3 regions of the Telluria sp. ZT3P25 genome follow, and region 3 is predicted to be linked to each of the others. Evidence: predicted binding sites of a transcription regulator. Region 3 holds the regulator's gene; each other region holds the start of a gene.

The links. The regulator LexA, encoded in region 3, represses DNA repair genes until DNA is damaged. The targets are predictions, from matches to a motif close to ACTGTATNNNNATACAGT.
Region 1: a site for LexA is predicted at 3,099-3,116, ahead of recA (recombinase RecA). Genes of this name have one in related genera too.
Region 2: a site for LexA is predicted at 3,529-3,546, ahead of AC56LY_RS10440 (ATP-dependent helicase). Genes of this name have one in related genera too.

Annotation. Positions count from the first base shown of each region.
Region 1 is NZ_JCASIJ010000001.1:3,984,578-3,994,377, forward strand. Features, by position in the region: gene sucC (ADP-forming succinate--CoA ligase subunit beta) at 1-337, opposite strand, end outside; gene AC56LY_RS17650 (DUF2889 domain-containing protein) at 404-967, opposite strand; gene recX (recombination regulator RecX) at 1,423-1,887, opposite strand; gene recA (recombinase RecA) at 1,963-3,036, opposite strand; gene AC56LY_RS17665 (response regulator) at 3,258-3,998, shown strand; gene AC56LY_RS17670 (sensor histidine kinase) at 3,995-5,569, shown strand; gene AC56LY_RS17675 (DUF4212 domain-containing protein) at 5,559-5,873, shown strand; gene AC56LY_RS17680 (sodium:solute symporter family protein) at 5,870-7,936, shown strand; gene AC56LY_RS17685 (alpha/beta hydrolase family protein) at 8,046-9,800, shown strand, end outside.
Region 2 is NZ_JCASIJ010000001.1:2,331,316-2,341,115, reverse strand. Features, by position in the region: gene AC56LY_RS10465 (methyl-accepting chemotaxis protein) at 1-427, opposite strand, end outside; gene fghA (S-formylglutathione hydrolase) at 791-1,633, opposite strand; gene AC56LY_RS10455 (chromate transporter) at 1,695-2,276, opposite strand; gene AC56LY_RS10450 (chromate transporter) at 2,273-2,881, opposite strand; gene AC56LY_RS10445 (hypothetical protein) at 3,024-3,242, shown strand; gene AC56LY_RS10440 (ATP-dependent helicase) at 3,571-5,664, shown strand; gene AC56LY_RS10435 (sugar porter family MFS transporter) at 6,189-7,622, shown strand; gene AC56LY_RS10430 (phosphohydrolase) at 7,647-8,279, opposite strand; gene AC56LY_RS10425 (hypothetical protein) at 8,343-8,582, shown strand; gene AC56LY_RS10420 (helix-turn-helix transcriptional regulator) at 8,759-9,511, shown strand; gene AC56LY_RS10415 (helix-turn-helix domain-containing protein) at 9,486-9,701, opposite strand.
Region 3 is NZ_JCASIJ010000001.1:3,046,955-3,056,754, reverse strand. Features, by position in the region: gene AC56LY_RS13620 (CvpA family protein) at 1-441, shown strand, start outside; gene purF (amidophosphoribosyltransferase) at 518-2,038, shown strand; gene AC56LY_RS13610 (cystathionine gamma-synthase family protein) at 2,041-3,282, shown strand; gene AC56LY_RS13605 (tetratricopeptide repeat protein) at 3,483-4,187, shown strand; gene lexA (transcriptional repressor LexA) at 4,248-4,877, opposite strand; gene rpsF (30S ribosomal protein S6) at 5,172-5,579, shown strand; gene priB (primosomal replication protein N) at 5,617-5,916, shown strand; gene rpsR (30S ribosomal protein S18) at 5,945-6,235, shown strand; gene rplI (50S ribosomal protein L9) at 6,272-6,724, shown strand; gene AC56LY_RS13575 (replicative DNA helicase) at 6,844-8,232, shown strand; gene AC56LY_RS13570 (DUF47 domain-containing protein) at 8,346-8,972, shown strand; gene AC56LY_RS13565 (inorganic phosphate transporter) at 8,994-9,800, shown strand, end outside.

The DNA.
Region 1 (9,800 bases), 940 kb from region 3:
CGAGCGAGACATACAGTTCTTGCTTGATGTCGGCGCCTTCTTCGACCATCAGGCGACGGACTTTCTGGCCTTCCGGGCTGGTCTGGTGCGTGATCAGCTGCATGCCCATGATCTGGTCAGCGTATTCCTTGACCTGCTCGAGCGATTTGGCGACCTTGACGCCGCCGCCCTTGCCGCGACCACCAGCGTGGATCTGTGCCTTGACGACCCAGACCGGACCACCCAGTTCTTCAGCAGCTTTGACAGCCTCTTCGACCGACATGCACGGAATGCCGCGCGGAACGGTCACCCCGAATTTTCGGAGGATTTCTTTGCCCTGATACTCATGGATCTTCATGCTGGCTTCCCTTCTATCTATTACTGAATTAGAAACGGTTGAACTACAAAAAAAACAAACGACGACTTAACCCGCCACGGCCTTGATGGACCAGCGCGGGTAATATTTGGCCACGGCGGGGCCGTCGCTGCGCAGGGCATGGCAACGGTCGAGCTCAAATGGACGGTCGGATGACGTGACGCCTTGCCCGCCGGGGGCATCGACGGTATCGTCAGCAAAGGCTTGCAGCGCTGCAGTAGGCAGCACCTGGGCCAGTTCGGTCAGATGGGTGCAGCCGAGCACGCCGGACAGGCGGTCTTTCAGATGCAACCGGAAATGGTTCACGAGCGAGAGCCCGATCAACTTCTTGTAGGCAGGGCCGATGGTATCGCAAAAGCCCGGATACGGGACGGCATCGGATGCGGCTTCGGCATCGACGATGTTCATGTCACGGTCGATCGTGACGCGCAGCTTCAGGTCGTGCACTGGCGTGCCGCCGGGCCGTTCGCCGGAAACAAGTTCAACAGTACGCGTTTTCACATCGCGGATGCTGGCATCAAGATCCCACATGCCATCGTCGCGCGCATAGGCGTCGACTGTGATGGCGCGCGTATGCCGGAGCGAGCGCGATACGGGAAGAGACAAAGGCATAAATACCAGTGCCGTCGAGACGGCGGTTAGTGATGCAGCCGGTGTGCTAGTGCACGTCACCGCAGCTTCTGCGGCAACAACCGCTCATGCGGCGCTGCTTAAACCCGTAAAGTTTATCACAGCGTCCCGCCCGGCGCATCGCTAAAAGGGCACATCCCGGCCTGCGTCGCAGGAGATGCACGGACTTGGCAGGCGCTTCAGAGCGTGTTTGACGCATATGGTATGCGCATGAAGGACACAGAATCATGACTGCCATTCATGAAGTGAATGAGAGATATGGGTTTTGGTTGTTGACCTGCACCGACGTACAAAGGCGCCAGCGTGCAGCGCCATCGCCCGTTGAGGAATATGCCTTGGCATATCGGGGATGACGCTCCACGCTGGCGCCTGGAGGTAGCATCAGCTCATGACTGAATCCGATGATGACAGCGATGACTGGTCGGAGTCAGCGATGACTAGTCGGGAAACTCGTCGTCACCGGGCGTGCCCTGCATCGCCGCCCGTGCGGCGCGCTGCGAAAAACCACGTTGCAGCAGGAACCGCATCTGTTTGGCGCGCGCCGCGGCATCCTCGGCAACCGTGCCGAACTTGCGTTGCCAGACTTCGACCGCACGCGCGGTCTCGCTGTCGGACAGCCCGGCCTTGATGTCGACCAGCGCCTCGGTCGTTAATCCATGACCTTTCAATTCGGCCATCACGCGACTGTCGCCATAACGGCTCGCTTTACGGTTGACCAGGGATTCGGCAAAGCGCTCCTGCGACAACCAATTGTTTTTTTCAAGAAAATCGAGCAGGGCATCGACGTCATCGCCCTCTTCCGCATACTTGGACAGCTTGCGGCGCAATTCGAAGCGGCTGTGCTCGCGTTGCGACAGATAGCGCAGCGCGCGGCCCTTGAGACTGAGTACGGGTGCTTGCATGGGTAACGTCAGCCCATCAGCGTGGCGCCAGGCGCCGGTGGCAAGCTGCTGCCACCGCGCCCTGCGCCAGGCTGATTATTCACCAACCGCCTGCAGCTTCGGCTTGTCGTCACCACCGATCGTTGGTGGCAGTTCGCGCACACCCAAGGCGGTACGGACCTTGTTTTCGATCTCACGCGCCAGGGCTGGACGGTCACGCAGGAACTGACGCGCGTTGTCTTTACCCTGACCGATACGCTCGCCGTTATAGCTGTACCACGAGCCCGACTTCTCGACGATTTTGTTATCTGCGCCGAGATCCAGAATTTCGCCTTCACGGGACGTGCCTTCGCCATAAAGAATGTCGAAGTGCGCTTCTTTGAATGGTGGGGCGATCTTGTTCTTGACGACCTTGACCTTGGTTTCGTTACCGATCACTTCGTCACCCGACTTGATCGAGCCGGTACGACGGATATCAAGGCGCACCGACGCGTAGAACTTCAGCGCGTTACCACCGGTGGTGGTCTCAGGGCTGCCGAACATGACGCCGATCTTCATGCGGATCTGGTTGATGAAAATGACCAGCGTGTTGGTGCGGTTGATCGAGCCGGTGAGCTTGCGCAGCGCTTGCGACATCAGACGCGCCTGCAGGCCTGGCAGCGAGTCACCCATGTCGCCTTCGATTTCGGCGCGTGGCGTCAGGGCTGCGACCGAGTCGATGACGACCAGGTCGACACTGCCCGAGCGCACCAGCGCGTCGGTGATTTCGAGCGCCTGCTCGCCGGTATCCGGCTGCGAGATCAGCAGTTCGCTCAGGTTGATGCCGAGCTTTTGCGCGTAGGTGACGTCGAGTGCGTGCTCGGCGTCGATGAACGCGCAGGTGCCACCCAGTTTTTGCATCTGGGCGATGGTCTGCAGCGTCAGGGTGGTTTTACCCGACGATTCAGGACCGTAGATCTCGACGATACGGCCGCGCGGCAGGCCGCCAACGCCCAGCGCGATGTCCAGGCCCAGCGAGCCGGTAGAGACCGTTTGTACTTCTTCGACCGGCGTGTTCGCATCCATGCGCATCACCGAGCCCTTGCCGAACTGCTTTTCAATCTGCGCCAGGGCGGCAGCCAGCGCCTTGCCCTTATCAGCGGCGTTCAATGCGGTTTTTTTGTCGTCCATGGTGTACTTTCTGTCGTGGAGTAGGCAAGGTGTGGGCGGTCACGCGCACTTCAAGAGCCAGTACTGTATAAAAATCCAGTGGTTTTTGCAAGCGAAAAGACGTGGTTATCTTACCAACAATCGCTCGGGACTCGCATTGTGACGGCAAATCCAACACAATGAGAACCGGTTCGATCACGCGTGTTCGATGAACAAGCGACAACGTCAATAAGAGGTGCCCCATGCGAATTCTGCTTGCCGAAGATGATAGCGTACTTGCCGATGGCCTGACGCGCTCCCTGCGCCAGTCCGGCTACGCCATCGATTGTGTCAAGAACGGCCAGGATGCCGATACCGCCCTGTCCACGCAGGAGTTCGATCTGCTCATTCTCGACCTGGGCCTGCCGAAGATGTCCGGACTGGAAGTGCTGCGTCGCCTGCGCGCCCGCGCCTCGTTGCTGCCGGTCTTGATCCTCACTGCGGCCGACTCGGTCGAACAGCGCGTCGAGGGCCTCGATCTGGGCGCCGACGACTACATGGCCAAGCCGTTCGCACTGGTCGAACTTGAAGCGCGGGTGCGCGCGCTGACGCGGCGTGGCGCCGGCGGCGGCGCGGCCGTCGTGCGCCATGGCCCGCTGGTGTATGACCAGGTTGGCCGCAGTGCCTACATCAACGACCAGATGCTCGACCTGTCGGCGCGCGAACTGGGCCTGCTCGAAGTGCTGCTGGCGCGCACCGGGCGCCTCGTCTCCAAGGAACAACTGGTCGACCATCTGTGCGAATGGGGCGAAGAAGTCTCCAATAACGCTATCGAAGTGTATGTGCACCGCCTGCGCAAGAAAATCGAGGTCGGCGGCGTGCGCATCGCCACCGTGCGCGGCCTGGGCTATTGCCTCGAGAAATTCTCCGAGGCCAGCGCGGCCGCCGCAGCCGCTGCCGCCGCGAACGACGCCCGCATCGCCGCCACCGCCGCCGACAAGTGAACGCCGGCTTCACGCCCGAGCCCGCGCAGCAGCAGCCGCAGTCGGGCTCACCTACGCAGCCGCAGTTCGAGCCGCTCTACGTTCCACCCAACCCCGAGCCGGACGAAAACATCCGTCACTCGCTGTTCGGCGAAATCCTCGACTGGATGCTCGCGCCGCTGCTGCTGCTGTGGCCGATGAGCATCGCGATCACCTACCTGGTGGCGAAATCGATCGCCAACCAGCCGTTCGACGATGCGCTCGAAGACCGGGTCACGGTGCTGGGCCAGCAGATCCGCACCGTAGACGGCAAGACGGTCGGCCAGCTGCGCACGGCCGGGCGCGACATCCTGCGCGCGGACGACGTCGACAGCGTGTATTACCTGCTTGCCGGCCCGGCTGGCGAACACCTGGACGGCGACCGCGACCTGCCGCGTCCGCGCGCCAACCGCGCCGGCGAGCCGGCCCGCAGCGGCACGGTCGAATTTCGTAACGACACCATCCACGGCACGCCGATCCGCGTGGCCTACGCGTATGTGAATCTCGATCCGCTGCACGAACGGACGACCTCGCCGACGACGCCGCCGCTGGCACTGGTTCAGGTGGCCGAAACGCTCGACAAGCGTGCGCACCTGGCCAATGAAATTATCAAGGGCGTGATCCTGCCCCAGTTCATCATTCTGCCAGTGATCCTGGCGCTGGTCTGGTTCGCACTCTCGCGCGGCCTGAGCCCGCTGGCCGAGCTGCAGCAGCGCATCCGCGCGCGGCCACAGGACGACCTGTCGCCGATCGATCCGCGCCAGGTGCCCGAAGAAATCTCGCCGCTGGTCGGCTCGTTCAACGACATGCTCGAACGCCTGGGCAAGACGGTGGAGATGCAGAAACGCTTCATCGCCGACGCCGCGCACCAGATGAAGACGCCGCTGGCCGGCATGCGCATGCAGTCCGAACTGGCCCTGCGCGAAGTCGACCCGGCCGAAATCCACCGCTCGCTCGAGCAGCTGGCCAAGAGTTCCGAATCGGCCACGCGCCTGATCAACCAGTTGCTGGCCCTGGCGCGCGCCGAGAACCAGCCGCAGGCGGGCCTGGCGTTCGACGAGATCGACCTGGCCACCGTGGCACGCGAGACCGTGCAGGACTGGGTGCAGGCGTCGTTCGCCCACCAGATCGACCTGGGTTTCGAGCCGCCCGCCAATGACGACGAGCGCGTGACGATCGCCGGCCAGCCCCTGATGCTGCGCGAGATGCTGTCGAACCTGATCGACAATGCGCTGCGCTATACGCCCGCTGGTGGCAGCGTGACGGTGCGCGTGCGCAGCAGCGGCGAACACGCGCTGCTCGAAGTCGAAGACACCGGCCCCGGCATCGCACCGACCGAACGCCTGCACGTATTCGAACGCTTCTACCGCATCCTGGGCAGCAATACCCAGGGCAGCGGTCTGGGGCTGGCGATCGTGCGCGAAATCGTGCAGCAGCACGGCGCCGACATCGACATTTTTAATAATCCACGCAGCGTGTCGCCACGCTTTCCGGGCAGTCTGTTTCGCCTGACCTTCCCTCCGCCTGTGGGCCAACCCGACCATGCCGACTGATCCGATCACTGAAACCAGCCCTGAGACCGTCGCGCGCGCGCGCCTCGAGCACGCCCGCACGATCCACTGGGACCGCACGCGCCGCATGTCGCTGCTGTTGCTGACCGTCTGGCTGGTCACGGGGTTTGGCACCGTGTTCTTCGCGCGCGAGCTGGCGCGCTTCGAGGTGTTCGGCTGGCCGCTGTCGTTCTACATGGCTGCGCAGGGCGCCGCGCTCGTGTCGCTGACGATCATCGCCGTCTACGCCTGGCGCATGCGCCGGCTCGACCGCGATTACCACGCCGCACTGGCGCCGCGCGCATGAGCACGAACTCCGCGCCGGTTGTGAAGCACGGCTATTTCAAGAAGCTCTCGCGCTACTACCTGTGGTACACCGGCGCCTTCGGGTTGTTCCTGGCGGCCCTTTCCCTGCTCGAGCAGGAAGGCATGCCGCGCCTGTGGATCGGCTACCTGTTCATGTTCGCCACGATCGCGCTGTACGCGGTCATCGGCGTGATCTGCCGCACCTCGAACGTCACCGAATACTACGTCGCCGGCCGGCGTGTGCCGGCCATGTTCAACGGCATGGCGACGGCGGCCGACTGGATCTCGGCGGCCAGCTTCATCAGCCTGGCCGGCGGGCTGTATCTGCAAGGCTTCGACGGCCTGGCCTTCATCATGGGCTGGACCGGCGGCTTCGTGCTGGTCGCGCTGCTGATCGCGCCCTACCTGCGCAAGTTTGCGCAGTACACAGTGCCCGACTTCCTGGCGGCGCGCTACGGCGGCGGCGCGGGCGGCCGTGGCGGCCCGGTGCGGGCGCTGGCCGTGAGCGCGACCATCCTGGTGTCGTTTACGTACGTGGTGGCGCAGATCTATGCGGTCGGCCTGATTGCCTCGCGCTTTACCGGTGTCGATTTTTCAGTCGGAATTTTCCTGGGCCTGGCCAGCATCCTGGTCTGCTCGTTTCTGGGCGGGATGCGCGCCATCACCTGGACACAGGTGGCGCAGTACATCATCCTGCTGGTCGCGTTTCTGATTCCCACCATGTGGCTGTCAGTGAAGCACGCCGACAATCCGATCCCGCAGGTAGCGTACGGGTCGCTCCTGCCCAAGCTCACCGCGCGCGAAGCCGAACTGGCGAACGACCCGCGCGAAGCCCAGGTGCGCGCCGAGTTCCTGCGCCGCGCCGACGGCTACGCGGCGCGCGTGGCGGCCCTGCCCGAATCGTGGGAGGCCGGCAAGCTCGACGCCCAGCGCCAGCTGGCCGCAGCCCGTGCGCGCAACGCGTCACTGACCGAAGTGCGCCAGGCCGAACGCGCGCTGACCACGTATCCCAACTCGGTCGACGATGCCCGTGCGCTGTGGCTCGAACGGCGTGACGCCAACCTGGCGCGGGCACGCCCGCCCGAGCCGCATGCGCAGCCGTTCCCCGGCGCGACGCCGGAAGAATCCGACGCGCGCCGCAACAATTTTCTGGCGGTGGTGTTCTGCCTGATGTTCGGCACCGCCGCCCTGCCCCACATCCTGATGCGGGCCTACACCACGCCCTCGGTGCACGAGACGCGCGTGTCGGTGTTCTGGACGCTGTTCTTCATCCTGCTGGTGTACCTGACGATTCCCGCGCTGGCCGTGCTGGCCAAGTACGACATCTATACGTCGCTCGTGGGCAGCGATTTCTCGTCGCTGCCCACCTGGATTTCATACTGGGCCAATGTCGACAAGACCAATCCCCTGATCAGCGTGGCCGACATCAACGGCGATGGCATCGTGCAGCTGGCCGAATTTGCCATCGACGCCGACGTGTTGGTGCTGGCCACGCCCGAAATCGGCGGCCTGCCCTACGTGATCTCGGGCCTGGTTGCAGCGGGCGGCCTGGCGGCGGCGCTGTCCACGGCCGACGGCCTGCTGCTGGCCATTTCCAACGCGCTGTCGCACGACGTGTATTACAAGATGGTGGAACCGGGCGCGTCGACCCAGAAACGGGTGACGATCTCGAAGCTGCTGCTGCTGGCGGTGGCCTTCATCGCGGCGTACGCGGCCTCGCAAAAGCCGGCCGACATCCTGTCGCTGGTGGCGGCGGCGTTCTCGCTGGCCGGCTCCACGCTGTTCCCGGTGCTGGTGCTGGGGGTGTTCTGGAAGCGCGCCAACCACATCGGCGCCATCGCCGGCATGATCACGGGATTTGCCGTGTGCCTGTACTACATGCTGCGCGCCAGCCCGGTCCTGGGCGGCAATGCGCTGGAGACCTGGTTCGGCATCCTGCCGATGGCGGCCGGCGTGTTCGGGGTGCCGGCAGGCCTGTTCACGGTGGTGGTGGTGAGCCTGCTCACGCCGCGCCCGAGCCGCACCAGCGCGGGCATGGTCGACTATATCCGGGCGCCCGAATGACACAAACAGGTGGGAATTGAAGAGATTTTCCCGGTAACGCAAATGCTATTCTGGGCCGCGCCAACATAGGCCGAACCATACCAATACCAAGCATTTCACGGAAAACTTCATGTCTGCATTTACCCGCGTGCTGGGGAGGGTCACCTTCGCTGCGCTCGTCCTCGTCGCTTCGCCACTGACCGTCGCACAAACCCCGCCAGCCCCACCGCCCGTCTCGGCATTCTTCGGCAACGCCCCGTTCGGCGACGCCAGGCTGTCCCCAAGCGGACGTCATCTGGCCGTACGCGCCAGCGCGCCGGGCAAGCGTGACTTTTTGACGGTCATCGACCTGGACACCAACAGCGCCAAGATCGTCGCCCATTACAACGACGCCGATGTCCGCAATTTTTACTGGATCAACGACCGGCGCCTGGTGTTCGACACGCATGACAAAGGCGTCGGTCCGGGCGACCAGCGTTTCATGCCCGGCATGTACGCGGTCGACTTCGACGGCGGCCGGTTCCTTGAACTGGCCAGCCGTAACCCCGTCAACAAGGTCACCGGCACGCGCATCGTGCGCCGGCTGCTGCCACCATCGAGCGAAATGGCCGGCAACACCCCGTGGGCCGACTCGGATGACACCTACGCGCTGGCAGCGGTCGGCGACACCCGCAATGAACTGAGCCATGTCGACCTGCTGCAAGTAAACACCGTGTCGGGCCAGTTCAAAACGGTGCCGCGCCCCGGCGCCACGCGCGGCTGGCTGCTCGACCACAAGGGCGAACCGCGCCTGGCGATCACCTACAAGGACCTGACCACGACGCTGCAGTATCTCGACCCGGCCACCGGCAAATGGCGCGAACTGACCAGTTTCCCGGCATTCAAGGAAACCGCCGCGACGATCGAGCCGGTGGCCTTCGGGCCAACTGGCACGCTGTTCGTGACGGCGCGCGGCAAGGCTGGGACGACCGCCATGCACACGTTCGATGTGAACACCGGCAAGCTCGATCCGCAACCACTGCTGTCGGCGCCCGGCTACGATTTCGACGGTGAGCTGGTGATCAACCGCGACAAGGTGCTGGGCATGCAGTTCCGTACCGATGCGGTCTCGAATGAATGGTTCGACGCCGGCATGAAGGCAATCCAGCAGGACGTCGACAAGCTGCTCCCGACGACGGTCAACCTGATGTCGGTGCCGGCGCGGGGTGACTCGCCGCTGCTGGTGGTCACCGCCTATTCGGACGTGGTCGCACCGGTGTTCTTCTTGTACAACAGCAAAACCAAGTCGCTGAACAAGGTGGGCGAAGCGCGGCCCGGCATCGATCCGACGCAGATGGGGCGCCAGCAATTCCTGCGCTACAAGGCGCGCGATGGTCTCGACATTCCTGCCCTCCTCACCTTGCCACCCGGCGCCAAACGCACCGGCCTGCCGCTCGTGGTGATGGTCCATGGCGGCCCCTGGGTGCGCGGCAAATCCTGGGGCTGGGCCGCCGACTCGCAATTTCTGGCCACGCGCGGCTACGCCGTGCTCGAACCGGAATTCCGTGGCAGCACGGGTTTCGGGTCCAACCATGAACGTGCCGGCTACAAGCAATGGGGCCTGGCCATGCAGAACGACATCGCCGACGGCGTACGCTGGGCCGTCGACAAGGGACTGGTCGACCCCAAGCGCGTCTGCATCGCTGGCGCCAGTTACGGCGGCTATTCGACGCTGATGGGACTCGTCAACGATCCGGACATGTTCCGCTGCGGTATCAGCTTTGTCGGCGTGACCGACATCGGCCTGCTGTTCGACAATGGCGCGCATTTCAGCAGCGACACGTCACGCGACGTCAAGCAGCACAGCCTGCCGGAACGGATCGGCGACCCGGTCAAGGATGCCGCC
Region 2 (9,800 bases), 720 kb from region 3:
CGTATTCAACCCAGCCTTCTCCGCTGGCTTTGGCAATGGCCGCCACGTTGCGGTACAAGTAGGTGCCGTTGGTATCCTTGAAGTCGCTCAGGTCCTTGCCGATCAGCTCCGCCTTGACCGGGTGCATCAGCATTTTCGGGGCTGAATCGACGACCGTGTAATAGCCATCCTTCCCGTAACGCATGGACTTGAGACGCGTCAGGGCTTGTTGCTGCGCGTCTGCGACGGTCAGTGCGCCGCTTGATGCCAGTTGTGCGTATTCCTTGATCGTGGACATGCCGACATCGGTCGCAAATCGCAATGCGACCTTGCGTTCTTCGAGGCGCTGGGCGCTGCTTTCGTAGACATGGAGAATGGCCATCGCTGACAGGCACAACCAGCTGAGAACGAGTGGCAGGTAAAGTTTGGTGCGGAAGCTGAGTTTCATCGTTTGTTGACGTTTCTACGGACGGAAAGAGGGGGAACGGGCATTACGGGGACCTGCAATGGTTCAACGAAGTGTGAAGCTCGTGAACGTTGCCAGGGGGGCGTGGTGAGAATCGGCCCCATCCTGGCGACAGGACGTGGCGCATGCCTGGCCCGTAATGCACATGGACATTAGAGCAAGCATTGTATCTGCCGAGAAACTTATTGAACAACGCGATTCACGCTTTCTGCATGATCGGTGGATGACTTGCCATGTTTGTTGCGGTTAGCAGACAGCATTCATTGATAAGCGATGCTACTTCTGCAACTGGCGTTTTTCAGGAGTGCCGGAAAACGGCTTCAGCCGCGCTGAAGCCGCCTTGTATCAGCCAAGCTGGCTGGCGTGGAAACGCAGATGGTCTTCGACGAACGTCGAGACGAAATAATAACCGTGGTCATAGCCCGGCTGGCGGCGCAGCGTCAGTGGCTGACCGATGCGGGCGCAGGCGCCTTCGAAGGCTTCCGGCCGCAGCTGCTCGGGCAGGAACTTGTCGGCCAGCCCCTGGTCAATCAGGATGCCGTTCGGGAAGGGCGCCGTCTCCTGCTTGGCCATCAGTGCGCTGGCGTCGTATTGCTGCCAGGTGCTTTCGTCAGGGCCCAGGTAGCCGCCGAAGGCCTTCACGCCCCATGGGCAGCGGCTTGGCGCGGCAATCGGCGCAAACGCCGATACCGAGCGGAACAGTTCAGGGTGACGCAGCGCCATGACCAGCGCGCCGTGGCCGCCCATCGAGTGGCCGAAAATGCCCACGCGCGCCGGATCGGCCGGCAGCAGGTCCAGTACCAGTGCGTGCAGTTCGAGCAGATAGCTGTGCATGCGGTAATGCGTCGACCATGGCGCTTCGGTCGCGTCGAGGTAGAAGCCGGCGCCGACGCCAAAGTCCCAGCTGTCGGTCTCGCCCGGCACGTTGGCGCCGCGCGGGCTGGTATCGGGCGCCACCAGGATGATGCCCAGCTCGCTCGCCACGCGCTGGGCACCTGCCTTGGTCATGAACGTTTCTTCGGTACAGGTCAGGCCTGCCAGATAGAACAGCACGGGCAGTTTCTTGCCGGCGGCCTCGGGCGGCAGATAGACAGAAAACTTCATCGGCAAGCCGATGGCGCTGGAATCGTGCTGGTAAAAACGCTGTTCGCCGCCGAAGCAGGCGTGTTGGTTCAGGAGTTCGGACATCGTCATGTGGTGGGCAGTGAAAGGTGCGGCCAGTATGCCGCGTCCTGCGCCGGCATGCCAACTACACCCATCCAATCGCGCCGAGCAACGCGCCGGCCATTAGCATCCACAATATATGCAGGCGGGTGCGCCAGATGACGAGGCAGCTTGCCACCGACAGCAGCCACAGTGGCCACCGGTCCGGATCGGTGCCCCCGCCGGTGGCCAGCAGCCAGGCGGTCGACAGCAGCATCGCAATGACGAGCGGGGCCATGCCCTGCTTGAAGGCGCGCACGGCCCGTCGTTCACGATTGCGCTGTGCCCATTGCGCCACCTGATAAGTGAAGACTGTCGACGGCAGCATGATGCCAACCATCGCGATGACCACACCGCAGAGCGCGGCCAGTGTGCTGCCGTTGTTCAGGCCGACGTTCCAGCCCAGCAGGGCCACGAACAGCACATTGGGGCCGGGGGACGACTGCGCCAGCGCGACCGAGTCGCCAAACTGCGCCGGCGTCAGCCAGCCCTGGCGCTCCACCAGGTAACGCTGCATTTCGGACGTCGTCGAGATTGCACCGCCCAGCGACATCATCGACAGCGCCAGGAAGTGCGTAAACAGGCTGAGCCAGTCGTGCCAGGTAAATACCAGCTGCGGCGCGCTCATGGCTTGAGCCTGCGCCAGGCCAGTACGCAGCCCAGACCGCCCAGACCGAACACGACGGCCGCCAGCGGCACCCGCACCCAGGCCAGCAGCACGAAGCTGATCGCGGCGATCAGCACGCAGGCCACGAGCGGCAGCACGTTCTTGCCCAGCGCGGCCGACATCTTCAGGCCGGTGGCTGCCACCAGTCCGGCGGCGACGGCCGCCATGCCGCGCAGCGCGCCCTGGACTGCCGGTACATCGGCGAAGCGGGCGTACACCAGGGCCAGCGCCAGCACTACGAGCAGCGGCGCCGCCAGCAAGCCGCCCAGAGCACTCATCGCGCCGGCCAGGCCGAAGTGGCGCTGGCCGATCACCATCGCCAGGTTGCACACGTTCGGCCCGGGCAGGATTTGCGCAACCGACCATTCTTCGATGAATTCTTCATTGGTCAGCCAGCGTTTGCGTTCGACCAGTTCGCGCTGGATCACGGCCAGTACGCCGCCGAAGCCCTGTAGCGCAATGAGTGTGAATGACACGAACAGGTCGGTGCATGAGGCGGGAGCGGGGTGGCTGATGGCAGCCGTGCCCGGCGGCGCGTCCGGGGAGGGAAGGGGCGAAGGACTCATCCCGCCATTATCGCTGTTGCGCCGTATTTTCGCTTACCACGAGCAATGTATTCGTGTGTTGATACAGGTTTGCCATTGACTTTACCTCTGCTTGGCCAATAATCGTGGTGCATGACACATCCACCATCACCGGAGATCAGCGATGAACCTACTGCACACGCAAGACATCCATCCATGCGTTGCCAGCGCATCCGAACTGCGATCCGATGCCGGCCAGCGCGATGTCGTCACGCGCGGCATTGCCACGTTGGGCGAGCTCGGCGTCGTGCCGGCAGTCGAATACCTGAAGTCCAACGGTGTCCGGCCGAAGGTCATCGAGCGCGTTTTGCTTGAACCCGGACGGCGCCGCACGCTGGCGTGATCGGCACAGCAGCAATGGCGCTGTCAAGCGTGCGACCGCCTTTGTTTGCAATCAATTTGCAGTTGTCACCGTCATTGCCTTCCCAATAGGCAAATTGTTGAAAGCCGCCCCGCAGGCCGTGTTCAGCCTGTCAAGCCCCCGCTTTTCCACATAGTTATTCACAGACTTTGTGGATATCCAGAAAAGGTTTTATTTATCCAAGGCTTACCGAAGGCACTTCAGGTCGGGCCTGATGTCATGCGCGCGCAAGCGTGAGCGTCGTGCGATTTAGCGCTTGCGGTGCCATACTGGACAAATGTACAGTATCGCTTTCTCCGTCTGCCCGCCCATGACTACCGCCACCGCCGCGCCCGCTATTGAAGACCCGTTCGCCAGCCTGAATCCGGCGCAGCGCGCTGCGGTGGAGCACGATATCGGCGTGGATGCGCCGCGCCCGCTGCTGGTCGTTGCCGGCGCCGGCTCGGGCAAGACCAATACACTGGCGCATCGCGTGGCGCGCCTGATCGGGGCCGGCGCCGATCCGCAGCGGATCCTGCTGCTGACCTTTTCGCGCCGCGCGGCGGGCGAAATGCGCCAGCGCGCCAGTGGCGTGCTGCACCGCCTGCTCGGTCGCGGCGGGTCGGCGCAGTCCCAGGCGCCGGTGGCGCTGCCGTGGGCCGGCACCTTTCACAGCATCGGCGCACGCCTGCTGCGCGAATTTGCCGGGCGCATCGGTCTCGATCCGCAGTTCACGATCCACGACCGGGGCGATGCCGAAGACCTGATGGGCATGGTGCGCCACGAGATCGGCCTGTCACGCACCGAAAAACGCTTTCCCATGAAAGGCACCTGTCTGTCGATCTATTCGCGCGTGGTCAACAGCCGCGATCCGCTCGATCAGGTTCTACAGGCGTATTTCCCATGGTGCAGCGAATGGGAAGTCCAGCTCAAGACACTGTTCGGTGCGTATGTCGATGCCAAGCAGGCGCAGAACGTGCTCGACTACGACGACCTGCTGCTGTTCTGGGCCGAGATGGCGGCCGATCCGGTACTCGGGCTTGAGCTGGGCAGCTGGTTCGACCATGTGCTGGTCGACGAGTACCAGGACACCAACCGGCTGCAGGCCGCAATCATCACCGGCATGAAGCCCGACGGCACGGGCGTGATGGTGGTCGGCGACGACGCCCAGTCCATCTACAGTTTTCGCGGCGCCACCGTGCGCAACATCCTCGATTTCGCGGGCCAGTTCACGCAGCCGGCGCACCTGATCACGCTCGAGCGCAATTACCGCTCGACGCAGCCGATCCTGGACGCGTCCAACGCCGTCATCGGCGCCGCGCTCGAGCGCCACGCCAAGACACTCTGGACCGACAAGGCATCGACCATCAAGCCGCAGCTGGTCCTGATTCCCGACGAAGCCGAGCAAGCCCGCTGGGTCTGCAGCCGCATCCTCGAGCAGCGTGAAGAAGGCGTGCCGCTCAAGTCGCAGGCAGTGCTGTTTCGCGCGGCCAGCCACAGCGCCGCGCTCGAACTCGAACTCATGCGGCGCAATGTCCCGTTCGTCAAGTTCGGCGGCCTGAAATTCCTCGAGGCTTCGCATATCAAGGATCTGCTGGCGCTGCTGCGGTTTGCCCAGAACCCGAGCGGCCGCCTGGCCGGTTTTCGCGTGCTGCAACTGATTCCCGGAATCGGTCAGGCCACCGCCACGCGCGTGCTCGATGCGGTGGGCGAGAGCACCGATGTCGCCGCCACGCTGGCGGCGTTTCCCGTGCCGGCGCGCTGCAGCGTCGAGTGGCAAACGTTCTGCGCACTGTATGCGCGCCTGCGCACGCCCGGCCTGAGCTGGCCGCAAGACCTCGAGCTGGCGCGCGACTGGTATGCACCGCACCTCGAGCGTCTGCACGACGATTTCCAGGTGCGCGCGCTCGACCTCGACCAGCTGGTCGCGCTGTCGGCTGGCCATGCCAACCGCGAAAGCTTCCTGGCCGACATCACGCTCGACCCGCCCGAGGCGACGAGCGACCGCGCCGGCCCGCCACTGCTCGACGACGATTACGTGGTCCTGTCGACCATCCACTCGAGCAAGGGGCAAGAGTGGAAGTCGGTGCACGTGCTCAATGTGGTCGACGGCTGCATCCCGTCGGATATGTCCACCGGTAATCAGGACGATATCGAGGAAGAGCGGCGCCTGCTGTATGTGGCCATGACACGGGCCCGCGAGAACCTGCACCTGATCGTGCCGAACCGCTTCTTCATCAAGCAGCAATCGAGCATGGGCGATCGCCACGTGTATGCGACGCGCTCGCGCTTCGTCACGCCCGTGATGCTCAAGCATTTCGAAGAATCCGCCTGGCTCAGTGCCGACAAGCGCGAGCTGCGCACGCCGATGCCCGACAGCGTCCGCATGCTCGTGCGCGACCGGGCGCGCAGTGCGTGGAAATGACGTTTGATCGCCGCAAATTGGCAACTTATCCCCCATGTCACGGTTTTGTAGGAGTGCGCCGCACATAAACTTGCTGCCCACATGTGGTGCATGTGCAAGTCCTTGATTTTATTCAAACAAATTTTTGCCTGTCGAACGGGCAGTTTGTTGAAACCCGCATCCCTTCTGGCCTTGTGGCTTGTCAAGAGGCGCTTGTCCACACAGTTATCCACAATTCTTGTGGATAGCGTAAAACCTTGAGCAAAATCAGCAGCTTAGCTCGTTATGATGCTCTCGGGCATGTTCCGCGTGATGCTGGTTCTCGATTCATTCTTGATAACACGGTTGTTTTTTTGTTAGCGATCATGATTCACTAATATGTTTGCTATCGAACAGTCGCTGCGCATGCTTTCCTTTATCCTTTGCCAAGTAATGTAACGATGTCGGCAACGCTTCATGGCGTTGCCGATCTCCGCCGTCGTCCGGACGGTGACGAAATGGATCCGTGGTTTTTCCAGGCCGTCCATTTCCAACAAAGGATCCGTATGTCTTCAGCAGTTCCCCCGGCCGCCGCGCCGGCGCTACCCGATACCAAGGAAAGCCGCTTCGTTTTCAAGACCGCCATTGTCGCGACGATGGGCGCACTGGCGTTTGGCTATGACACCGGCGTGATTTCCGGCGCGCTGCCGTTCATGAGCGCGCCGCCGTCAAGTGGCGGCCTTGGCTTGACACCGCTGACCGAAGGCGTCGTGACGTCCGCACTGGTGTTCGGCGCCGCAGTGGGTTCGCTGATGGCAGGCAGACTGTCGGACCGGTTCGGTCGCCGCATGACGCTGATCTGGCTGGCGCTGGTGTTCATGATCGGTGCGCTTGGCACCACGTTGGCACCATCGGTCGAAGTCATGGTTGCCATGCGCTTCGTGCTCGGCCTGGCGGTCGGTGGCGCGTCGTCCACGGTACCGGTGTTCATCGCCGAAATGGCTGGCCCCAGCAGGCGTGCGAGGCTGGTCACGCAAAACGAACTGATGATTGTTACCGGTCAGTTGATTGCCTATGTGCTCAATGCGGTGCTGGCGCACTATGCGAATTCACCGGATGTCTGGCGTTACATGCTTGCCATCGCCGCCGTGCCGGCGCTGCTGCTGGGTGTCGGCATGATGTTCGTGCCGCCATCGCCGCGCTGGCTGGCCAGCAAGAACCGGATGGAAGAAGCACGCGCCGTGATGCAGCAGATCCGTTCCAGCGACGAGCAGATCGAGCGCGAGATGGCCGAAATGACCAAGCTGAACCAGATCGAGCACGAGCAGGCCGGCTGGTCGGCCGTCATGGGCACGCCGTGGATCAAGAAGTTGCTGTGGCTGGGCATCGGCCTGGGCTTCATGGCCCAGTTCACGGGCGTGAACGCATTCATGTACTTCACCCCGATCATCCTGCAATCGACCGGTCTGGGCACGAATGCCGCGCTGACCGCGACCATCGGTAACGGCGTGGTGGCCGTGATTGCCACCTTCATCGGTATCTGGCTGATCGGCAAGCATGGGCGCCGCTCGATGTTGCTGTCGGGCTTGTCGGGTGTGGTCGTCATGCAGTTCGCACTGGGCGCCGTGCTGCTGTGGATGCCCGATGGCATCACGCGCAGCTATGCCGCGCTGGCCTGCATCCTGTGCTTCCTGCTGTGCATGCAGATGCTGATCGCGCCGGTGTACTGGCTGTTGATGTCCGAGCTGTTCCCGATGCACCTGCGTGGCGTGCTGACCGGCACCGCCGTCGCATGCCAGTGGATCTTCAACGCGATCGTGGCCTTGCTGTTCCCGCTGGCGCTGGCCCAGTTCGGCAGTGCGACGTTCTTCCTGTTCGCCGCCATCAATGTCGGCTCGCTGATCTTCGTTGCGCTGCGCCTGCCGGAAACGCGTGGCCGCTCGCTCGAAAGCCTGGAAAAGTACCTGGAAAAAGAACTGACGCCACGCGCGAAGGCGTAACGCGCAGCGGCGAGGGGGCAGGTGTCAGGGCACCTGTCTGACGGCCCCCTTGAGCCGCTCGAGCTCTTGCAAAAAGCGTTCGCAGGCCAGCTTCGGCGGCCACGGTTCCCATGGCGTGCAGTCGTAATAGTGCGCCAGCGGGTCTTCCGGCAGGATCGCCGCGCGGATCTTGAGCGTGCGCCGGACTTCGTCGGCCGACCAGCCTGCTACATGGACGGCTTCGCTGGCGGCAGCCAGCCGGTCGGCCTTCTTGTGCGCCGCGTGCGACTTTGCATCCCAGGCCGGCAAGCCATAGCGCAGGAACACCACGTGTTCCAGGCGCTGGGTCAGTGCGCGAAAGGCATCGCCCAGAAACGGCTTGATGACCGAAATCGCATCGAATCCCAGCAAGCCTTCTTCGGCATCGTGCAGCAGCTCGCGCAATTCGTCGAGCGGCGACAGCGTCGGGGTGGCCGCGCGCCGCAGCAGCATCACGCTGATCGAATGCTGCGCGACCGACAGCGGCAATGGCCAGGCCGAGTGGCCACCCCAGCGGTAGGTGCGGGCCAGGCCGAGCGCCAGGTCGGCGTCGTCCCAATCGAATGGTGTCGGGTCCAGCAGATCGAGGCGCCGGCCCGATGGCATGCGGACCCAGGCGCGTGTTGTCGTGTCCCCCATGGCGCCAGGCGGGGACGGTAAAGAGCGGTTGTGCATGCGGCGATTTTACACACCGCCTCTGCCATGCTGCGCATCGTTGACCGGGGCAACAGGCAGCGCAATGTCGTGGCGATCTTGCCCGACACGTCCGTCCAGTCCAACGGCTCGTACCGCAAGAAATGGCGTGTGCCGGAACGACGCAGGATGGCGGGATGTGGTGCCATGGCGACAACGTATTTCATTGACCAACGTCAAGACACAAAATTATGTTTTGCTAACAAAGCGGTAGTAGCGAATCAAGACAGCGAAATTTACCTTAATTAACGCGGCGCACGTTGGCGAAAATCATTTCACCATGACGGGGGATGTGAAAATAGTTGTTGTCATTACACGACAACCAATGAAATGGCTGCGTGTAAATATCTTGATTGTTAATTTTCGAGGATTTTGAGGGGGGGTGAACGGACTAGGATAGCGCTGTTGCATATTTTTCCGACCCCATGATTGATACCGCTTTACTACTAGAGTTGATGCAGGCCAGAGACGCGAACCAGTGGAGCGCGTCCCTGTACAAGCTCGCACAGACATTGGGGTTCGATCAGGTGCTGTTCGGGCTGGTCGGTTCGCGCCACGCGCGTTTCGAGTCAGCTTTTTTGCGCAGTAACTATGCGGATAACTGGCGCGAGCGCTATGACCGCAATGGTTTTGCCTACGTGGATCCGACGGTTGCCCATTGCCTGACGAGCACGTTGCCGATGGTATGGGAGCCTGCGCTGTTTGCTTCCGGCACCCGGCAGGCGGGCTTGTACGAAGAAGCCAGCGCGCACGGGATCCGCAGTGGCGTGACGCTGCCGGTGCACGGTCCGCAGGGCGAGTTCGGGGTGATCAGTTTTGCATCCGATGCGCGGCCGGATATCGCCGCCCAGCGCGCCGTGATGGAGGCGCTGCCGATGCTGGCGCTCGTGCGCGATTACGCGTTTGCCTCGTCGCAGCGCTTTCGCGACGAGGGCGTGCGGCCCGAAGAAGGGCGGGGCGGTGCGCCGCGCCTGACCAAACGCGAACTGGAAGTGCTGCAGTGGGTCATGGCGGGCAAGTCGTCATGGGAGATTGCCCGCATTACCAACTGCTCCGAGGCGACCGTGAACTTCCACCTGGCGAATGTGCGTCAGAAGTTCGACGTGAACACCCGCCAGCAGGCGGTGGTCAAGGCCATCGGCCTTGGTTTGATTACCCCTGAAGATCACCATCGCTGAGCTTGCCGTTGACATACATGCGCAGCAGGATCGACACGGGCGTCGGGATAGCCAGGCCGGTCTCGAAGCGGGAGCCGCTCGACTGGGTGACGCCGAAGCGGCCCCAGAACTTTTCCTGGCTCTCGCGCTTGGTGATGCGCAGGCGGCGCAGTTCATGCGGCGCCATGCGCACGGCGCCAGCGGCCTGCATGACCTGGTTGGCGTGGTGGTCGGCGGCCAGGGCGTTGGACATCAGTTCGATTGCCATGATGATTCCTTTCAGGAAGGTGAAGCCAGTACGTCGGAAACT
Region 3 (9,800 bases):
GTGATCAGCACGCTGCGCGGCCTGGTAAAGGAAATCCTGTCGCTGGTGGGCTGGGTCGTCGCCTTCGTGGTGGCCAATGTCTACGGCGCCCAGCTCGCGCCCTTGCTGCCCGAGGTCATTCCGGGCGGGTCCGCGCGCCTGATGGCGGCCTTCATCGTGCTGTTCCTGGGCGTACGAATCCTGATGGGCCTGCTGTCGATGGCAATTGGCGCCGTGGTTGCCGCCACCGGCCTGTCGCTGGCGGACCGGGGCCTGGGCGGCCTGTTCGGCCTGGCGCGGGGCATTGTGATCGTGCTGGCTGGCGTCATATTGTGCGGGATGACGGCAATCCCGCAGCAGGCATTCTGGCGCGATGCGCTGTTGTCACCCATTGCCGAGACCGGCGCGCGCACCGTCAAACCATTCTTGCCCGCTGCCTTCGCGGAGCATATTAATTACTGAATCCGTATTACCAGACCAGTAGTCGCTGTATTCGCAGTTTTCTGTCATTTTGCACCCAAGCTTTTAGGAGCACCTCATGTGTGGCATCGTCGGCGTCGTTTCGCAGTCTCCCGTCAACCAGCTTCTGTACGATGCATTGCTGCTGCTGCAGCACCGCGGCCAGGACGCTGCGGGCATTGCGACCAATCACAGCAGCATGTTCTCGATGTTCAAGGCCAACGGCCTGGTACGTGACGTTTTCCGTACCCGGAACATGCGTTCGCTGCAGGGCAACACCGGAATCGGCCACTGCCGTTACCCGACCGCAGGTTCGTCGAGCGAAGAAGAAGCGCAACCGTTCTACGTCAACGCGCCGTTCGGCATCACCCTCGCGCACAACGGCAACCTGACCAACCAGGCCCAGCTCAGGGATGAGCTGTTCCGCAACGACCGCCGCCACATCAACACCGATTCCGATTCCGAGGTGCTGCTCAACGTGCTGGCCCACGAAATCCAGGAAGCGGCCGATGGCTTCTCGCTCGACGCCGACGCGATCTTCAAGGCGGTCGCTGTCGTGCACCGCCGCGTGCGTGGCGCCTACGCCGTCGTTGCACAGATCGCCGGCCACGGCATGCTGGCCTTCCGCGATCCGTTCGGCATCCGTCCACTGTGCCTGGGCGTGAACGAAACCGAAAACGGCAACGAATACCTGGTGGCCAGCGAGTCGGTTGCCCTCGAGGGCCTGGGCTTCCGGTTCGTGCGCGACATTGCGCCGGGCGAAGCGGTCTTCATCACCAACGACGGCAAGCTGTCCGAGCGCCAGTGCGCCGAAAATCCATCGCTCAATCCGTGCGCGTTCGAATTCGTCTACCTGGCCCGTCCAGACTCGGTGATCGACGGCGCCTCGGTCTACGCCACGCGCCTGCGCATGGGTGAATACCTGGCCGACAAGGTGCTCAGTGAGATCCCGGTCGAAGACATCGACGTCGTCATGCCGATTCCCGATTCGTCGCGTCCGGCCGCCATCCAGCTGGCGTTGAAACTCGGCGTGGAATACCGCGAAGGCTTCATCAAGAACCGCTACATCGGCCGTACCTTCATCATGCCGGGCCAGGGCATGCGCAAGAAGTCGGTACGCCAGAAGCTCAACGCGATCATTTCTGAATTCAAGGACAAGAACGTGCTGCTGGTCGACGACTCGATCGTGCGCGGCACGACCAGCCGTGAGATCGTGCAGATGGCCCGTGAAGCCGGCGCGCGCAAGGTGTACTTCGCCTCGGCCGCGCCACCGGTGCTGTACCCGAACGTGTACGGCATCGACATGCCGACCCGCGACGAGCTGATCGCCTACGGCCGCACGACCGAAGAAGTCTGCCGCGAGATCACGGCCGACCGCGTGATTTATCAGGACATCGATGCCCTCAAGCGTTCGATTTCGGACGTCAATCCGGCACTGAAGAACTTCGAGGCATCGTGCTTCGATGGTATCTACGTGACGGGCGACGTGACCCCGGAATACCTTGATCGCCAGGAAACCGCGCGTCACAATCCTGCCGCCAAGGATGAAGACCAGGTCCGTACCCAACTGAATCTGAACCCTGCCGTTCCAGCCGAGTAAGCATGAGCGAGAAAAAGACCTACGGCTTTACCACGACGATCCTGCACAACGACCGGCACAAGCCGATCGAGCACGGTTCGCTGCACAAGCCGATCCACACGTCGGTCGCGTTCGGCTACACGGATGCGCGTCAGCTGGCGTCCGTGTTCCAGGGCAAGGAGCCGGGCTTCCGTTATGGTCGCCAGGGCAATCCAACGGTCAGCGCGCTCGAGGACAAGGTCAGCAAGATGGAAGATGGCGTCGCCACGCTGTGCTTCGGCACCGGCATGGCGGCCATCGGCGCGCTGTTCCAGGCGCTGCTGAAGGCGGGCGACGCCATCATCTCGTCGAGCTTCCTGTTCGGTAACACCAACAGCCTGTGGCAGACGGTGGCGGGGCAGGGCGTCGATGTCGCCTTTGTCGATGCGACCGACGTGGCGCAGGTCGAAGCAGCCTTGAGCCCGAACACGCGCATGGTGTTTGTCGAGACGATCGCCAATCCGCGCACGCAAGTGGCGGACCTGGCCCGCATCGGCGAGCTGTGCCGTGAGCGGGGCATCCTGTACGTGGTCGACAACACGATGACCTCGCCATGGCTGTTCCGCCCGAAAAGCGTGGGCGCCGGGCTGGTGGTCAATTCGCTGACCAAGTCGATTGGCGGCCACGGCATTGCGCTGGGCGGCGCGCTGACCGATACCGGCCTGTTCGACTGGAGCGCGTATCCGAACATCGCACCGAACTTTCGCAAGCAGCCGGCGCAGGCCCAGGGCATGGCGCAGCTGCGCGCGAAAGCGCTGCGCGACTTTGGCGCGTCGCTCGGGCCGGAAGCGGCACATCACATTGCCGTCGGCGCTGAAACACTGGCGCTGCGCATGACGCGTACCTGCGCCAATGCACTGGCGCTGGCGACGATGCTGGAGGCTGACGAGCGCGTCGCGAAGGTTCACTATCCGGGCCTGGCGTCGCATCCGCAGCACGGTATCGTCACGTCGCTGTTCCGCGCTGGGGGTTCGCTGCTCAGCTTCGAGCTGCACGAGTCCATCGATCCGTTCGATTACCTCAATCGCCTGCAACTGGCGATTCCCGCCTCGAATCTGGGCGACAACCGCACGCTGGTCATTCCGGTGGCGCACACGATTTTCTTCGAGATGGGCGCCGAGCGCCGCGCCAGCATGGGCATTGCCGAGTCGCTGATCCGTGTGTCGGTGGGCATCGAGGATACCGACGACCTGGTCGAGGACTTCCGTCAGGCGCTGGACGTGTAGGCACGGCCCACCGCGCGGCGTATCGCGCGGCGTATCGCGCGGCGTTACCGCGTGGCGTTACCGCGCGGCGTTACCGCGCCGCGTAAAGCCATGCAAAGAAGGCCGGCGCGATGCCGGCCTTGTCATTTTTACGGTTGAGTCGCGCTGTCAAAGGGGGCTATGATGCCTCATCGTCAGCTTGTCATTTTCTTCGGATGCCCATGAAACGTTTTCTGCTCTGCCTTTCTCTGACTATTGCCAGCACCGCCTATGCGGGCGAGCTGGAAGACGCCAATGCGCTGTTCGAAAAGAAGGATTACGCGGGCGCGCTCAAGCTGTATACCAAGCTCGCCAACGCCGGCAATGCGCAAGCACAGCAGCAACTGGGCCAGATGTACTGGTATGGCGAGGCGGGCACCGTCGACGAGGCGGCGGCCAGGGCATTGTTCGAAAAGTCGGCCGCCAAAGGCAACAAGGTCGCGGCCGAATCGCTGGTCGTCATGCAGCAGCGCGTGACCAAACGCGCCGAGATCGATTACTGGATCAAGGGTTATGATGGCGCCGAGCTGCAGTCGGGTGAATACCGCTGCCCGTCGCCGCGCATTCCGGCGGTGTCGAAAGTGAATGACGAGATCGATCGCGTCAACAAGCTGGTAACAGGCTGGCAGGATTGCTACAACAAGATGGTGACGAACCTGAACGCGCAGTCGCCATTGACGAAGAAGATCCCGGCCGATATCGCCAAGCTGATGAACAAGCAGGAAGCGGACGCGTCGGCAGCCTACCTGGAGCAGGTGCGGCAGAACATCGCGGAAGGCGCGAAGGTCAGTTCAAAGATGATCCTGGCAGATTTTGCGGCGTGGCGCAGTGCTACCGAAGCGTTCATAAACCAGCATAATGCGGTGGTGAAGAAGGCGTCGAATTAAGGGGTAGGCAGGACAGGGCGGGGTAAAACAGGCGCCGGCAGGAAAGCCGGCGCCATTACATCAGTTCCAGCTACGCATCAGGCCGACAGCCAGGCCTTCGAGTGCAAACTCTTCGTCCGGCGACACGGCAATGATGTTGAAATCGGGGTTCTCTGGCAGCAGCTCGACCAGGTCGCCCGTCTTGCGATAACGCTTGACCGTGACTTCGTCGCCCAGACGCGCGACGACGATCTGGCCGTTCTTGGCGCTGTCAATTTTCTTGACCGCCAAAAAGTCGCCATCCATGATGCCAGCGTCGCGCATCGACCAGCCTTTGACCTTCAGCAGAAAATCGGGCCGCGCCGCGAACATGGCTGCGTCGACGTTGTAGGTGGCTTCGACGTGTTCCTGCGCCAGGATCGGATTGCCCGCCGCGACGCGCCCGACCAGCGGCAGCGACATGAACGACGGCGGCGGCATCGGGATGGCCTCGACGCTTGCGCCGATCAGGCGAATGCCGCGCGACGTGCCCGGCGAAATTTCGATGGCGCCCTTGCGCGCCAGTGCTTGCAGATGTTCTTCAGCCGCATTGGCCGAGCGGAAACCCAATTCGGAAGCGATTTCAGCCCGGGTCGGAGGGAAACCGGTGTTCTCGATCGCTTCCTTGATCAGGTTCAGGATCTGTTCTTGCCGTGCAGTGAGCTTTAGCATAAATGTGTTACAGCAACCGGTTATGTGTGTAACCTGTATTTTTGTACAGTATTCTGCGGCGCGCAAGGGGAAACGCAAAAAATATCGCGAAAATCGCGATTCAGCATGCAATAAGGCGTCAAAACACTGGAATTGTCGAGTCAGATCTGCCGTAACTAAGACAGATCGCGCCTGCGATGCCGCATTGGGGCTTTCCAAGTCAACGACATCCAGGTTATAATTGCCGGCTTTCCCTTCCCACACTCGTCTTGACGCCGAGGTGGGCATTTGTTAAACGTCCTCAAGGAGTAATGCATGCGTCATTATGAAATCGTGTTTATCGTCCATCCGGACCAGAGCGAACAAGTCCCGGCGATGATCGAGCGTTACAAGACCACGGTGACCAGCCGCGGCGGTAACATCCATCGCGTTGAAGACTGGGGCCGCCGCCAGATGGCATACCAGATCCAGAAGCTGCCAAAAGCACACTACATCTGCCTGAACATCGAATGCGACAACGAGACCCTGGTCGAGCTGGAAACTGCATTCAAGTTCAATGATGCGGTTCTGCGTCACCTGACCGTCAAGCTGAAAAAAGCTGAAACCGCACCGTCGCCGATGATGAAATCGGTACAGCGCGAAGACGCAGCCAAGAGCCACCGTGCCGAAGCCGCTGCGCCAGCAGCCGCTCCAGCCGCTGCGCCAGCGCCTGCTGCTGCTTAAGTTTTCCCCAGTTATTCGTAGTAACCAGTAATACCGGGTGCACAGCGCAAATCACCTCCAGCTCATGGCGACCATCGCCGAGCGCGACGTACTGCGTTACACCCCGGCCGGTGTGCCAATCGTTTCAGCCGTCCTGATGCACGAATCGCAGCAGGAAGAGGCCGGAGTCGAGAGGTCGGTCGCGTTCGAAGTCCCTGCGTTCGCCGCGGGTGAGATTTCGGGCAGGTTTGCCAGCGCCGAATTGGGCGCCAGCTACAGGTTCAACGGATTTCTTGCACGGAAAAATCGCAACAGCAAAGCCCTGGTGTTTCACATCATTGATTTCAGTGCCGCTTAACCCGGCAATTTAGATACAGGAGCCTCAAATGGCATTCGGTAAAAAGTTCGACAAAAACAAAGCGAAACTCAAAGAGAAGCGCAAACAGCAAAACCCGCTGTTCAAGCGCAAGAAATTCTGCCGTTTCACCGCCGCTGGCGTTGAGCAGGTGGACTACAAGGACGTCGACACCCTGAAGGACTTCGTCCAGGAAAACGGCAAGATCATGCCAGCACGTCTGACCGGCACCAAGGCGCACTACCAGCGTCAGGTCGACACCGCGATCAAGCGCGCACGCTACCTTGCGCTGCTGCCGTACACCGACCTGCACCACGGTTAATCGTCGGTCACGACAGTCAGACATCTGGAGATCACTATGCAAATCATTCTGTTGGAAAAAGTAGTCAACGTCGGCAACCTGGGCGACGTCGTCAAGGTCAAGGACGGTTACGCACGTAACTTCCTGATCCCACAAAAGATGGCCCGCCGCGCTACCGCCGGCGCAGTCGCCGAGTTCGAAGCCAAGCGCGCTGAACTGGAAAAAGCAGCAGCTGAAAAGCTGTCGGCTGCCCAGGCTGAAGGCGACAAGCTGAGCGGCATGACCGTCACCATCGGCCAGAAAGCCGGCGTTGATGGCCGTCTGTTCGGTTCGGTCACCAACTTCGACATCGCCGAAGCGCTGACCAAGCAAGGTTTCGCTGTCGAGAAGTCGCAAGTGCGCCTGCCGACCGGCCCGCTGAAAACCACCGGCGAATTCCCGGTTGCAGTCGCTCTGCACACCGACGTCGTGTCGGAAATCACCGTCGCCGTTGTGGGCGAAGCTGCCTAAGCACACGCCGTACATGTGCTGAGCACGCAGTTCTGAAAAAGCCGGGTTCGCCCGGCTTTTTTGCTTTTTGGCTTTCCATTATCGCCAGTCGCAGGACCGGAAAAGGTATAATCCCGCCCATGAATGCAGCACCTCCAGATCCGCAACTCGACGCCCTGCGCATCCCCCCGCACTCCATCGAAGCCGAGCAATCCGTCATTGGCGGCCTGCTGCGCGATAACGCCGCGTGGGACCGTATCGCCGACTTCATGAACGCGGAAGACTTCTACCGCTACGACCACCGCATCATCTTCGAACAGATGGTCCGACTGATCAACGGCGGCAAGCCAGCCGACGTGATCACCGTCTACGAGGCCTGTAACCAGCTCGGCAAGGCCGATGACGTGGGCGGCCTGCAATACCTGAACGCGATGGCGCAGAACACGCCGTCCGCTGCGAATATCCGGCGCTACGCCGAGATCGTGCGCGACCGCGGCATCCTGCGCAAGCTGATAACGGTGGCCGATGAAATCTCGGGCAATGCGTTCAACCCGCAGGGCAAGGAAGTCAAGCAGATGCTCGACGAAGCCGAGTCCAAGATCTTTGCCATCGCCGAATCCGGCTCGCGCGGCCAGCAGGGCTGGAATCCGATCCAGCCGCTGCTCACACAGGTCGTCGAGCGCATCGACGAGCTCTACAGCCGCGAAAACCAGGGTGAAATCACCGGCGTGCCGACCGGCTTCATCGACCTCGACCGCATGACGTCGGGCCTGCAGCCGGGCGACCTCGTCATCGTTGCCGGCCGTCCGTCGATGGGCAAGACCGCGTTCTCGGTCAATATCGGCGAGAACGTCGCAATTGAAGCTGGCTTGCCGGTCGCGATCTTCTCGATGGAGATGGGCGGCACCCAGCTGGCGATGCGTATGCTGGGCTCGGTCGGCCAGCTCGACCAGCACCGCCTGCGTACGGGCCGCCTGAACGACGAGGATTGGCCGCGCCTGACGCACGCCATCCAGAAGATGAATGACGCCCAGTTGTACATCGACGAAACCCCGGCGCTGAACCCGATCGAGATGCGCGCACGCGCGCGGCGCCTGGCGCGCCAGTGCGGCAAGCTCGGCCTGATCATTGTCGACTACCTGCAGCTGATGCAGGGTAGCCAGCCGGGTGACAATCGTACCGCTGAAATCTCGGAAATTTCACGTTCGCTCAAGGGCCTGGCCAAAGAGCTGCAGTGCCCGGTGGTGGCGCTGTCGCAGCTGAACCGCTCGCTGGAGCAACGCCCGAACAAGCGCCCCGTGATGTCCGACTTGCGCGAATCCGGCGCAATCGAGCAGGATGCCGACGTCATCATCTTCCTGTACCGCGACGAGGTCTATAACCCCGATTCGCCCGACAAGGGCACGGCCGAGATCATCATCGGCAAGCAGCGTAACGGTCCGATCGGCGCCATTCGCCTGACCTGGATCGGCCAGTACACCAAGTTCGGCAACTACAGCGGCAACCTGTCTGTGTACCAAGGTGACTAAATAACCATTTGTAGTAACACCGAGGCGGCCATTGATGTTTTAATGGCCGCCTTTACGCGTGGCCGCATTCCCGGCGCGACCGCGTAATCCCAGAGAGTCAATACGGAGAATCTATGTTTGGACGTTTCATGCCCACCGAGGGCAAGTTTTTCGATCTTTTCAATCAGCACGCCGCCCTGTGCGTGACGGGAGCGCAGGAAATGGTCAGCCTGATGACCAACTTCGACGACCTCGAAACCCGTACCCATGCGATCGAGACGATCGAAAAGCAGGCTGACAAGATCACCTATGCCACGGTCGACCTGCTGCACAAGAGCTTCATCACGCCGATCGATCGCGACGACATCCACAAGCTGATCACGCGCATGGATGACATCCTGGACATGATGGAAGACGCAGCCCAGACGATTTCGCTGTACGACCTGCAAGCCGTGACGCCGGAAGCCAAACGTCTGGCCGAGCTGTGCCTGGCCTGCTGCCTGAAGGTGCAGGAAGCCGTCTCGCTGCTGCACAATATGGACAACGCCGCCAAGATCGTCGCACTGTGCGAAGAGATCGACCGCCTGGAATCGGACGCCGACCACGTGATGCGCGCCGCGATGTCCAAGCTGTTCCGCGACGAGCCGGACGTGCGCAACCTGATCAAGATGAAGGCCATCTACGAGATCCTCGAGACCGTCACCGATCGCTGCGAAGACGTGGCCAACATCATCGAAGGCATCATCGTCGAAAACGCGTAAGCGTCGCAGACCTGCATAACCATGGATAATCTCAACATCAGCATCTACGTGCTGGGGATGCTCGTGCTCCTGGCACTGGTATTCGACTTCATGAACGGTTTTCACGATTCGGCAAACTCGATTGCCACCGTGGTCTCGACCGGGGTCCTGAAACCCCAGCACGCCGTCGCAATGGCAGCATTCTTCAACTTCATCGCGATCTTCGTGGTCAACATGAAGGTCGCCCAAACCATCGGCAAGGGCACGATCGACCCGCACGTGGTCGACCATTACGTGATCTTCGGCGCACTGGTCGGGGCGATCTCATGGAACGTCATCACCTGGTATTACGGCATTCCCTCGTCGTCGTCGCACGCACTGATCGGCGGCCTGGTGGGCGCGGCCGTTGCCAAGGCAGGCACCGGCTCGCTGATCTCGGGTGGCCTGATCAAGACCGTGGCCTTCATCGTCGTCGCACCGCTGCTGGGCTTCGTGCTGGGCTCGATCATCATGCTGATGGTGGCCTGGATCTTCGTGAAGTCCACGCCCAGAAAAGTCGATAACCTGTTCCGTAAACTGCAGCTGGTGTCGGCCGCGGCCTATTCGCTGGGCCACGGCGGCAACGACGCGCAAAAGACGATGGGCATCATCTGGATGCTCCTGATCGCCGCCGGTTACACGAGCGCGACGGCCGAGTATCCCCCGGCCTGGGTGATCATTTCGTGCTACGCGGCGATCGCGTTCGGCACGCTGTTCGGCGGCTGGCGCATCGTCAAGACCATGGGCCAGAAGATCACCAAGCTCAAGCCGGTCGGCGGTTTCTGCGCCGAAACCGGCGGCGCGGTCACG